Regions from separate parts of the Bradyrhizobium sp. BRP56 genome, predicted to be linked through region 2. Evidence: riboswitches for the same ligand, from Rfam matches in the RefSeq annotation. Region 2 holds a riboswitch; the other holds the start of a gene.
What was found. Region 2 has a riboswitch for S-adenosylmethionine ahead of I6F38_RS12250 (homoserine O-acetyltransferase). Riboswitches for the same ligand answer to the same signal wherever they lie in the genome.
Positions count from the first base shown of each region.

Region 1: another riboswitch for S-adenosylmethionine. It lies ahead of I6F38_RS15305 (O-succinylhomoserine sulfhydrylase); the one in region 2 lies ahead of I6F38_RS12250 (homoserine O-acetyltransferase).

Region 1 is NZ_JADYVV010000018.1:73,611-78,673, forward strand. Features, by position in the region: gene I6F38_RS15300 (SDR family oxidoreductase) at 1-167, shown strand, start outside; gene I6F38_RS15305 (O-succinylhomoserine sulfhydrylase) at 344-1,537, opposite strand; SAM riboswitch at 1,614-1,693, opposite strand; gene I6F38_RS15310 (2'-deoxycytidine 5'-triphosphate deaminase) at 1,828-2,934, shown strand; gene I6F38_RS15315 (hypothetical protein) at 3,098-4,147, shown strand; gene I6F38_RS15320 (MATE family efflux transporter) at 4,390-5,063, shown strand, end outside.
Region 2 is NZ_JADYVV010000013.1:126,507-131,569, reverse strand. Features, by position in the region: gene I6F38_RS12270 (VOC family protein) at 1-68, opposite strand, end outside; gene I6F38_RS12265 (prephenate/arogenate dehydrogenase family protein) at 159-1,091, opposite strand; gene hisC (histidinol-phosphate transaminase) at 1,096-2,193, opposite strand; gene I6F38_RS12255 (chorismate mutase) at 2,293-3,141, opposite strand; SAM riboswitch at 3,316-3,395, shown strand; gene I6F38_RS12250 (homoserine O-acetyltransferase) at 3,480-4,685, shown strand; gene metW (methionine biosynthesis protein MetW) at 4,682-5,063, shown strand, end outside.

The sequences.
Region 1 (5,063 bases), on a different contig from region 2:
AGGATCCGGATAATCTGAAGCGCCGCACCGCGTCGACGCCGCTCCGCCGCATCGGCGAGCCCGACGAGATCGCCGGCGCCGTGGCCTATCTCGCCTCCGATGCCTCGACGTTCATGACCGGCCAGACCATCGTGGTCGACGGCGGCGTCACGACGGCTGCGACGTAAGGTCAATCGCTTCAAGAGATCGCGCGCAATCGTCCCACGATCTCGTCATGCCCGGCCTCGTGCCGGGCATCCACGTCTTTGGCGGTTGCTGCGAGCAAGACGTGGATGGCCGGGACTTGACCCGGCCATGACGATGCCGAAGGAACAGCGCACGCCGCCCGCGAGAGGCGTTCGCCCTAGACCTGCTCCAGCGCGCGCTCGAAATCCTCGATCAGATCGTCGGGATGCTCGAGCCCGGCTGAGAAGCGAATGAAACCTTCACTGATGCCGAGCTCGGCGCGGGCCTCCGGCGCCAGGCGCTGATGCGTCGTGGTCGCGGGATGCGTGACCAGGCTCTTGGCATCGCCGAGATTGTTGGAGATGCGCGAGATCTTCAGCGCGTTGAGGCAGCGGAAGGCGCCGGCCTTGCCGTCCTTCACCTCGAAGCCGACCAGCGTCGAGCCGGCGCCCATCTGCTTCTTCACCGTCGCGGCCTGCGGATGATCGGGGCGGCCCGGATAGACCAGCCGCGTGATCTTCGGATGTTTCGCCAGCGCCTCGGCGATCTTCGCCGCGTTTTCGGTCTGGGCGCGGACGCGGACGCCGAGCGTCTCCAGCCCCTTCAGCAGCACCCAGGCGTTGAACGGCGACAACGACGGCCCGGTCTGGCGCATGAAATTGTGGATGTGCTCGGCGATGAAGGCCTCCGACGACAGGATGATGCCGCCGAGGCAGCGGCCCTGGCCGTCGATATGCTTGGTCGCGGAATAGACCACGACGTCGGCGCCGAGCGACAGCGGGCTCTGCCAGATCGGCGTCGCGAACACGTTGTCGACGATCAGCCGGGCGCCGCCGCTATGCGCGATCTCTGCGATCGCGCCGATGTCGAGCACGTCGAGCGTCGGATTGGTCGGGCTCTCCAGGAAGAAGGTCTTGGTGTTCGGCCGCAATGCGCGCTGCCACTGGTCGAGATCGAGACCGTCGACCAAGGTCGTCTCGATGCCGTAGCGCGGCAGCAGGTCCTGCACCACGTAGAGGCAGGAGCCGAACAGGGCCTTCGAGGCCACCACATGATCGCCGGCTTTCAGCGGGGCGAGGATCGCGGTGGTCACCGCGGCCATGCCGGTCGCGGTCGAGCGCGCGGCTTCCGCGCCCTCGAGCTCGATCATGCGGCGCTCGAACATCGCGATGGTCGGGTTGGAATAGCGCGAATAGATGAAGCCGGGGTCCTGGCCCTTGAAGCGCGCCTCGCATTGCTCGGCGGTGTCGTAGACGTAGCCCTGGGTGAGAAACAGCCCTTCCGACGTCTCCCCGAATTGCGAGCGCAGCGTGCCGCCATGGACGAGGCGGGTTTCGGGACGAAAGCGGGCCGTGGTTTCAGATTCAGACATGTGACCTCCGAGGTGGCCATTTCCCCTGGAGAATGGCCACAAAAAAACCGGCCTGGAGCAACCTCCACAAGCCGGGATCACACTGTCCCCGGCCTGTTTAGCGACTTATTTAACGTGGCTGCAAGCCGGCCGGCTCAAATCACCACGGGATAAGTGCAGCTGATATTCCCTCGCGCCCTTTCCGTCAAGACGGTCATCGGATAACCCGTAAAAGCCCATATTATGGGGCTTGATGGCTGCCTGGAGTATGATTTTTGGGCCATCTCGAGGGATCGCCGAGGGACCGCATCGTGTCGTTCACGCTGGAAGATGAATCCAACGGAATCCTGCCCGACCGCATGATCGCGGAGATGGCGGAGGCCGGCCTCATTCTGCCCGCCTATGACTTCGTCGAGAGCCAGATCCAGCCGGCGAGCCTCGATCTCCGCCTCGGTGACATCGCCTACCGGGTCCGCGCCAGCTTCCTGCCGGGCCCCGATGCCACCGTCGCCGAGCGGATCGACGAGCTGAAGCTGCACGAGATCGATCTGTCCGACGGCGCGGTGCTGGAGACCAACTGCGTCTACATCGTGCCGCTGCTGGAGAGCCTGGCGCTGCCGCCGGAGATCGTGGCCGCGGCCAACCCGAAGAGCTCGACCGGACGGCTCGACGTCTTCACCCGTGTGATCGCCGACGGCACCCGCCGCTTCGACATGATCGGCGCCGGCTATCACGGCCCGCTCTATGCCGAGATCAGCCCGAAGACGTTTCCCGTGCTGCTGCGCGAGGGTTCGCGGCTCAGCCAGGTCCGCTTCCGGATCGGCGAGGCCACGTTGACCGCCGACGAGCTCGATGCGCTGCATGCCGCCGAGCGGCTGGTCGATATCGACGATGCCGATCTCTCCGATGGCGTTGCGCTTTCCGTCGATCTTTCCGGCGAGAGCTCGGGCGGCTTCGTCGGCTATCGCGCCAAGCGCCATACCGGCGTGGTCGATGTCGATCGCCGCGGCGGCTATGCGGTCGACGATTTCTGGGAGCCGATCAAGGCCCGGCCCGACGGCAGTCTCATTCTCGATCCCGGCGAGTTCTACATCCTGGCGTCGAAAGAGGCGGTGCAGGTGCCGCCGGACTACGCCGCGGAGATGGTGCCGTTCGATCCGCTGGTCGGCGAATTCCGCGTCCACTATGCCGGCTTCTTCGATCCCGGTTTCGGCTATGCCGGCGCCGGCGGCAAGGGCGCGCGCGCCGTGCTGGAGGTGCGCTCGCGCGAGGTGCCGTTCATCCTCGAGCATGGCCAGATCGTCGGCCGTCTCGTCTATGAGCGGATGCTGGAGCGTCCCGATGCGCTCTACGGCCAGCGCATCGGCTCGAACTATCAGGCGCAGGGCCTGAAGCTCTCCAAGCATTTTCGCGTGTAATTCCGTTTCGCGCGCGCTTAATTCCGTAGCCCGGATGAAGCGCTAGCGAAATCCGGGACGCTGCATACGCGCATTGAGCTGCCCCGGATTGCGCTTCGCTCCATCCGGGCTACGATTGCGCGCGCGAGGCTTTATCTCGCCAACAAGAACAGCGGGAGCAGACATGACCGGAGAGCAGGACGCGCGCGAAACGCAGTGGCGGAAGTGGCGCAGCGTCGCCGATCTCTATCACGCCTTCTTCACCGGACTGATCCTCACCGTGGTCACGCGGCGCGGCACGACTGACGCCGCGGAATTCGTCTTCCGCGTGTTTCGCCGCCAGCAGCAGGAACGCTTCCTGCCCGGCTTGAAGAAGCTCGGCCTCGACGGCCTGCCGCCGGCGGTCGCGGCCGCGCAGTATCATTATCTTTCCAACTGGATCGGCGGCGTGCATGTCGAATACATGTATGAGACGGATCGCAAGGCCTGGATCCGCTATCCGCCGCCGCGCTGGATCTGGAAGGGCACGGCGATCTGCGGCGTGCCCGGCGAGGTCTCGCGCGCGATGCTGCGCGGCTGGCACGCCAACAACGGCGTCGCGCTCGGGGACTTGCGGCTCGGCTTCGTCTGCACCAAGCAGACTGTCGACGGCCAGGACGGCCTCGAGGGCTATTACTGCGAATATGATCATCCGCTCGAGCTCGACCAGCGCCTGGTGTTCGCGCGCCACCTCGAGGCGCCGCTATTCGATTCCAGAACCGCGCCGGCGCTGCCGGTCGACAGCTGGCCGAAGCCGCGGCTGGAAAAGGCCTATCGCAACTACGCGATGGAATATGTGAAGACGGCCGCGCCGGTCATCGCGCAGGTGTTCGGCCCGGAGGACGCGAGCTATCTGCTGCATCTCACCGGCAGACTGATCGGCATGCAGTATTATGACGAGGTCGCGCAGGCGCTCGGCGGCCGCCGTGGCCGTGCCACGGAATTTGCCGCATTCCTGCGCACTCTCTTCGAGTCGCAGGACGATATCGCCGACGTCACCGAATCCGAGGGCCAGTTCGAAATCCGCCAGCAGGGCTGGAAGCTGATGGCCGATGTCGCCGACTATCATCCGGCCTGCGCCAGCGTGCTGACCGGCCTGTTCGAAGGGCTGGCCGCCGGCTGCGGGCGGCATATTCCGGTGCATCTGAAGCCGAACAGCACCGCCGGCGCGCCGTTCGTGTGGTCGATCGGCTAGCGCCAAGGTTCATCCGGGTTCACCTGCAATCGCGCAGGCCCCCCTTGCGCCCCGCGCACGTGGATTCCGCCGCTGCCATGGTAGGGAAACACCATGGCGCGGCTCCCCAGATCGCGCAGAGCGCGATCAGCAAAAGTGGGTACCGGTTTTGCGTCTGATCGCGCTCTGAATCATAAATTTTGGCGCATGACCTTTTCGCCAAACCGCTCACACTTTGGCGGGTCATGCGCCAGGGAGTAGAAATGTCCGATCTCGGCCTCGCCGAAATTCCTGTCGACGAACAAGAGCGGCCGCTGCCGCCGCCGGTGACCAAGCCGGCGCGCAATGCGCTGCTCGACGGGCCGATCCTGCGCACGCTGCTGTGGCTGGCGTGGCCGAACGTGATCGCGCTCTCCGCCGGCACCTGCGTCGTCATCGCGGAGACTTCGTATATCGGCCGGCTCGGCGTCGAGTCGCTTGCGGCGATGGCGCTGGTGTTTCCCTGCGTGATCCTGACCATGACGATGTCCGGCGGCGCGATGGGCGGCGGCGTCGCATCCGCGATCGCGCGCGCGCTCGGCGCCGGCGAGATCGAGCGCGCCTCGACGCTCGCGATGCATGCGCTGCTGATCGGCCTGACCTTTGGTTTGACGTTCATGCTGGGCATGCTGATCCTCGGTCCGCGTCTGCTCGAATTGCTCGGCGGCCGCGGCAACGTGCTGGCGCAGGCGATCGCCTATTCGCAGGTGTTCTTCGGCGGCGCGATCCTGCCCTGGCTGATGAACACCATGGCCGGCATCCTGCGCGGCACCGGCAACATGAAGCTGCCGTCGACCATGATCCTGTCCTCGGCGGTGTGGCAGATCATTCTCGGCGGCACGCTCGGGCTCGGTCTTGGTCCGGTGCCGCAATTCGGCATGCGCGGCGTCGCCGCGGG
Region 2 (5,063 bases):
GCGAAGAATTCGATCGCCGGGCCGGCATCTGCCACTGCGATCGTCACATGATTCGGACTGAGTATCATCTGATCGCTCCCTGTCATCAGCGACGCGCCGGCTTTCCTGCTGCGAGGCTACCAGCTCGCTCCGTCGACCGGTAGGCGGGTCGGCCCCGCCTACTTCTCCAAATTCGCATGCGGCCGGCCGAAGTCGGGTGCGGCGGAGTCCTGGCCGGTCTCGACGATGCCGCGGCGGATGGCGCGGGTGCGGGTGAAGTGGTCGAACAGCGCTTCGCCGTCGCCGCGCCGGATCGCGCGGGTCAGCTTCGACAGATCCTCGTTGAAGGTGCCGAGCATCTCGAGCACGGCGTCCTTGTTGGCGAGGAATACGTCGCGCCACATCGTCGGGTCCGAGGCAGCGATGCGGGTGAAGTCGCGGAAGCCGCCGGCGGAGAATTTGATGACCTCGGATTCCGTCACCTGCGCCAGCTCGTCGGCGGTGCCGACGATCGTGTAGGCGATCAGATGCGGCAGATGGCTGGTGATCGCGAGCACGAGGTCATGATGGTCGGGCGTCATGATCTCGACCTTGGCGCCGAGCGCGGCCCAGAACGTGCGCAATCGGTCGGTCGCCGTGGGATCGGTGCCTTCGGGCGGGGTGAGGATGCACCAGCGGTTGATGAACAGCTCGGCGAAGCCGGAATCCGGCCCCGAATGCTCGGTGCCGGCCACCGGATGCGCCGGGACGAAGTGGACGCCGTCAGGCAGATGCGGCGCCATGTCCTTGACGACGGCGCCCTTCACCGAGCCGACGTCGGAGATGATGGCGCCGGGCTTGAGATGTCCGGCGATCTCGGCGGCGACCGGACCGCAGGCGCCGACCGGGATGCAGAGGATGACGAGGTCGGCGTCCTTCACCGCCTCGATGTTGGTCTCGACGACGCGATCGACGATGCCGAGCTCGGCGACGCGCGCACGCGTCTTCTCCGAGCGCGCGGTGGTCACGATCTCGTCGACCAGCCCCTGCGCGCGCGCGCCGCGCGCGATCGAGCCGCCGATCAGGCCGAAGCCGATCAGCGCGATGCGTTTGAAGAGCGGAGCGGTGGTCACGATGTCACTTTCCGGCTAGGAAGTCGCGCAGCCCCTCGACCACGAGGCGGTTGGCCTCCTCGGTGCCAATGGTCATGCGCAGCGCATGCGGCAGCTTGTAATTGTTGAGTGCGCGCAGCACGAGGCCGCGCCGTGTGAGATAGGCGTCGGCTTCCGCCGCGGTCTTGCCCTTGTCGGTCGGGAAATGGATCAGCACGAAATTGGCGACGCTCGGCGTCACCTTCAGCCCGAGCTTGCCGATCTCCTCGGTCAGCCAGTTGCGCCATTGCTCGGTGTGGGTCCGCGACATCTGCACATGCGCCGTGTCCTCGATCGCCGCCACCGCCGCCAGCATCGCCGGCGTCGTGACGTTGAACGGACCGCGGATACGGTTGCAGGCATCGACGATATGCGCCGGCCCGAACATCCAGCCGATCCGCAGCGCCGCAAGGCCGTGGATCTTCGAAAAGGTGTGCGTCACCACCGTGTTGTCCGTGGTCGCGACCAGCTCGATGCCGAGCTCGTAGTCGTTGCGCGAGACGTAGTCGGCATAGGCGGCGTCGAGCACCAGCAGCACGTGCGACGGCAGCGCGGCGCGTAGCCGCTTGACCTCGTCGAACGGGATGTAGGTGCCGGTCGGATTGTTCGGGTTGGCGAGCCAGACCAGTTTCGTGCGCGGCGTCACCACCTTGAGAATGGCGTCGACGTCGGCGGTGAAATTGGTCTCGGCCGCGATCACGTTCCTGGCGCCGTTCGCCATGGTGGCGATCGGGTAGACCAGGAAGCCGTGGGTGGTCGAGATCGCCTCGTCGCCGGGCGCGAGATAGGTGTGCGCCAGCAGGTTGAGGATTTCGTCGGAGCCGGCGCCGCAGATGATGCGGTCGGGATCGAGCCCGTAGGCGCGGCCGATCGCCTCGCGCAGCACGCGCGAGGTGCCCTCCGGATAGTCCTCGAGATGGTCAGCCGCGGCCTTGTAGGCCGCGATCGCCTTCGGAGACGGACCGAACGGCGTCTCGTTGGCGGACAGCTTGAACACCTTGCGGCCCGGTTCCGGCACCGGGCTCTTGCCGGGCGTGTAGGGCGCAATATCGAGGATGCCGGGGTTCGGCACGGGGCGGGACATCATCAACTCCGAACAGAGCGTTTTCGAGCGAAGTGGATACCGGTTCGCGTGAAGAAAACGCGTCAAAACAAAAGTCTGGACGGGCGGCTGGCTCTTGCTTCAGGTCCTGGCCGATCCGTTAGAGGGCACCGTATAGCGCGTTGCGTGGCTGCCGACGAGGGCCGACGAGCGCACCGAGGCGCCGGCCTGGATCAGGGCGAGCTTGATGGCCTCGAAATCGTGGCCGGTGACCGAGACCAGGAGCGCCGCGCCGTCGAAGGCGGTGTCGGGGACCGCGACGATCTCGGCGAGCGGGGCAAGCGCGCGGGCGACATCGGCGTTCCAGCCGGAGACGCGCACGCTCCAGGTCTGCACCTCGGTGACCATGGCGTCGTCGGCGACCCGCGAGATCACGAACACCGGCAGCGCGGCCGGATGGTCGGCGCGTTCGAGGAACGGCAGCCGCGCGATGATCTTCGGCGCGCCATCGGCCTCGAGCGCATTCCACCACGGCGTACGGCTTGCGATCGCGGAGACCAGCGCGAGGTCGCCCTTCGACTTCGCCACCGCCTCGACCGCGGCCTGTGCGCTGAAATGCGACACGTAAGGCACCACGAAGCCGAAGTGAAACCGCGCCGAGTCGCGCATGGCCGACTCGCCGACGGAAACATCGGCATGCACCGCGAACGGCGCCTGCACATAGGTGAAGGTCGAGATGATGACGCGCCAGATGCTCTCGATGGTGTCGAGCGGCAGGATGCCGCGATGACGCCGCACCAGTTCGCGCATCATGCTGGCCTCGCGCGCCGGGCGGAATGCGGAGCCGACCTCCTGGGTCTTCTTGACCTGGATCAGACGGTCGATGATGTCGCCGCGCGCCATCAACAGGCGGTGAACCTGCTCGTCGATCGCATCGATTTCCTTGCGCAGCTCCTGCAGCGAGGGCGGCGACGGGGGTGGGTTGGACATGCTCTCAAACCTTGTCGTCGGGGCGGCCTGTTGCCGCGTCGGACAGGGTCCCTGATTAGGAAAGACGGGGAGCGAAAGCAAAGAGAAACGTCGCAGGCGTGCCTTGCGCGTTCGGTTAACCAATTGGCCGTGGGCAGGGCTGTCTTGACGGCGGGGGGCGTGGGGACTACGTTCCCTGTGTCCCGTGGTCATTTGAGCCGGCCGGCTTGCAGCCACGTTAAACAACTCGCTAAACAGGCCGGGGACCTTATCAGCTCCCGGCCGAACCTTTGTTCAGGCCGGGTTTTTATTGGCCTGAGGTCCGTCGAGCCCTCCCGCGCGGAGGCAGGGTCGCCTAGATGAGCAACGTGCGTCCGATACCGAGCCCACAAACCCCGAGCGATGATCGCGCCCATGAGGCCGACCACCCGTCGTCACTGGTGGCGAAGTTCGGGATGGACCAGCCGCTCAAGCTCGATTGCGGCATCGATCTCGCACCGTTCCAGATCGCCTACCAGACCTATGGCGAGCTCAATGCCGACCGCTCCAACGCGATCCTGGTCTGCCACGCGCTGACCGGCGATCAGCATGTCAACAACATCCATCCCGTCACCGGCAAGCCCGGCTGGTGGGAGACCATGGTCGGCATCGGCCGGCCGATCGATCCCGACAAGTACTTCATCATCTGCTCCAATGTGATCGGCGGCTGCATGGGCTCGACCGGCCCTGCGTCGTTGAACCTCGCGACCGGCAAGGTGTGGGGACTCGATTTCCCGATCATCACCATCCCCGACATGGTGCGTGCGCAGGCGATGCTGATCGATCGTCTCGGCATCACGACGCTGTTCTGCGTGGTCGGCGGCTCGATGGGCGGCATGCAGGTCCTGCAATGGACCGCGGCCTATCCGGAGCGCGTGTTCTCGACGCTCGCGATCGCCTGCTCGACGCGCCACTCGGCGCAGAACATCGCGTTCCACGAGCTCGGCCGCCAGGCCGTGATGGCCGATCCGGACTGGCGCGGCGGCCGCTATGTCGACGAGGACACCCATCCGCACCGCGGATTGGCGGTGGCGCGGATGGCCGCGCACATCACCTATCTCTCGGACGCCGCGCTGCATCGCAAGTTCGGACGGCGGATGCAGGACCGCGAGCTGCCGACCTTCTCGTTCGATGCGGATTTCCAGGTCGAGAGCTATCTGCGCTACCAGGGCTCGTCCTTTGTCGAGCGCTTCGATGCCAACTCCTATCTCTATCTGACCCGCGCGATGGACTATTTCGACATCGCCGCCGACCACAACGGCGTGCTGGCGAAGGCGTTCACCGGCATCCAGACGCGGTTCTGCGTGGTGTCGTTCACCAGCGACTGGCTGTTTCCGACCTCGGAATCGCGCGCGCTGGTGCATGCGCTGAACGCGTCGAGCGCGCGGGTGTCGTTCGCCGAGATCGAGACCGACAAGGGGCACGACGCCTTCCTGCTCGACGTGCCCGAATTCCTCGACATCTCCCGCGCCTTCCTGCTGGCCGCAGCCAAGGCGCGCGGACTGAAGGACGGCGGTCAGTCATGAGCATGCAGCAGACATTGCCCTTGCCGGGCATCGCGCCGGAGCGGACCGGCGGCTATCGCACCGATCATCTGCTGGTCGCCGACATGGTGCGGCCGGGCTCGCGCGTGCTCGACGTCGGCTGCGGCGACGGCGAATTGCTGCAACTGCTGGAGAGCCGTGGCATCGACGGCCGCGGCATCGAGCTGTCGCGCGAGGGCGTCAATGGCTGCGTCGCCAAGGGGCTCGCGGTGGTGCAGGGCGATGCCGACACCGACCTCGTCAATTATCCGGATGATGCGTTCGACTACGTGATCCTGTCGCAGACCTTGCAGGCGACGCGGCAGCCCAAGGTGGTGCTGGAGAACCTGCTGCGGATTGGCCAGCGCGCCATCGTCTCGT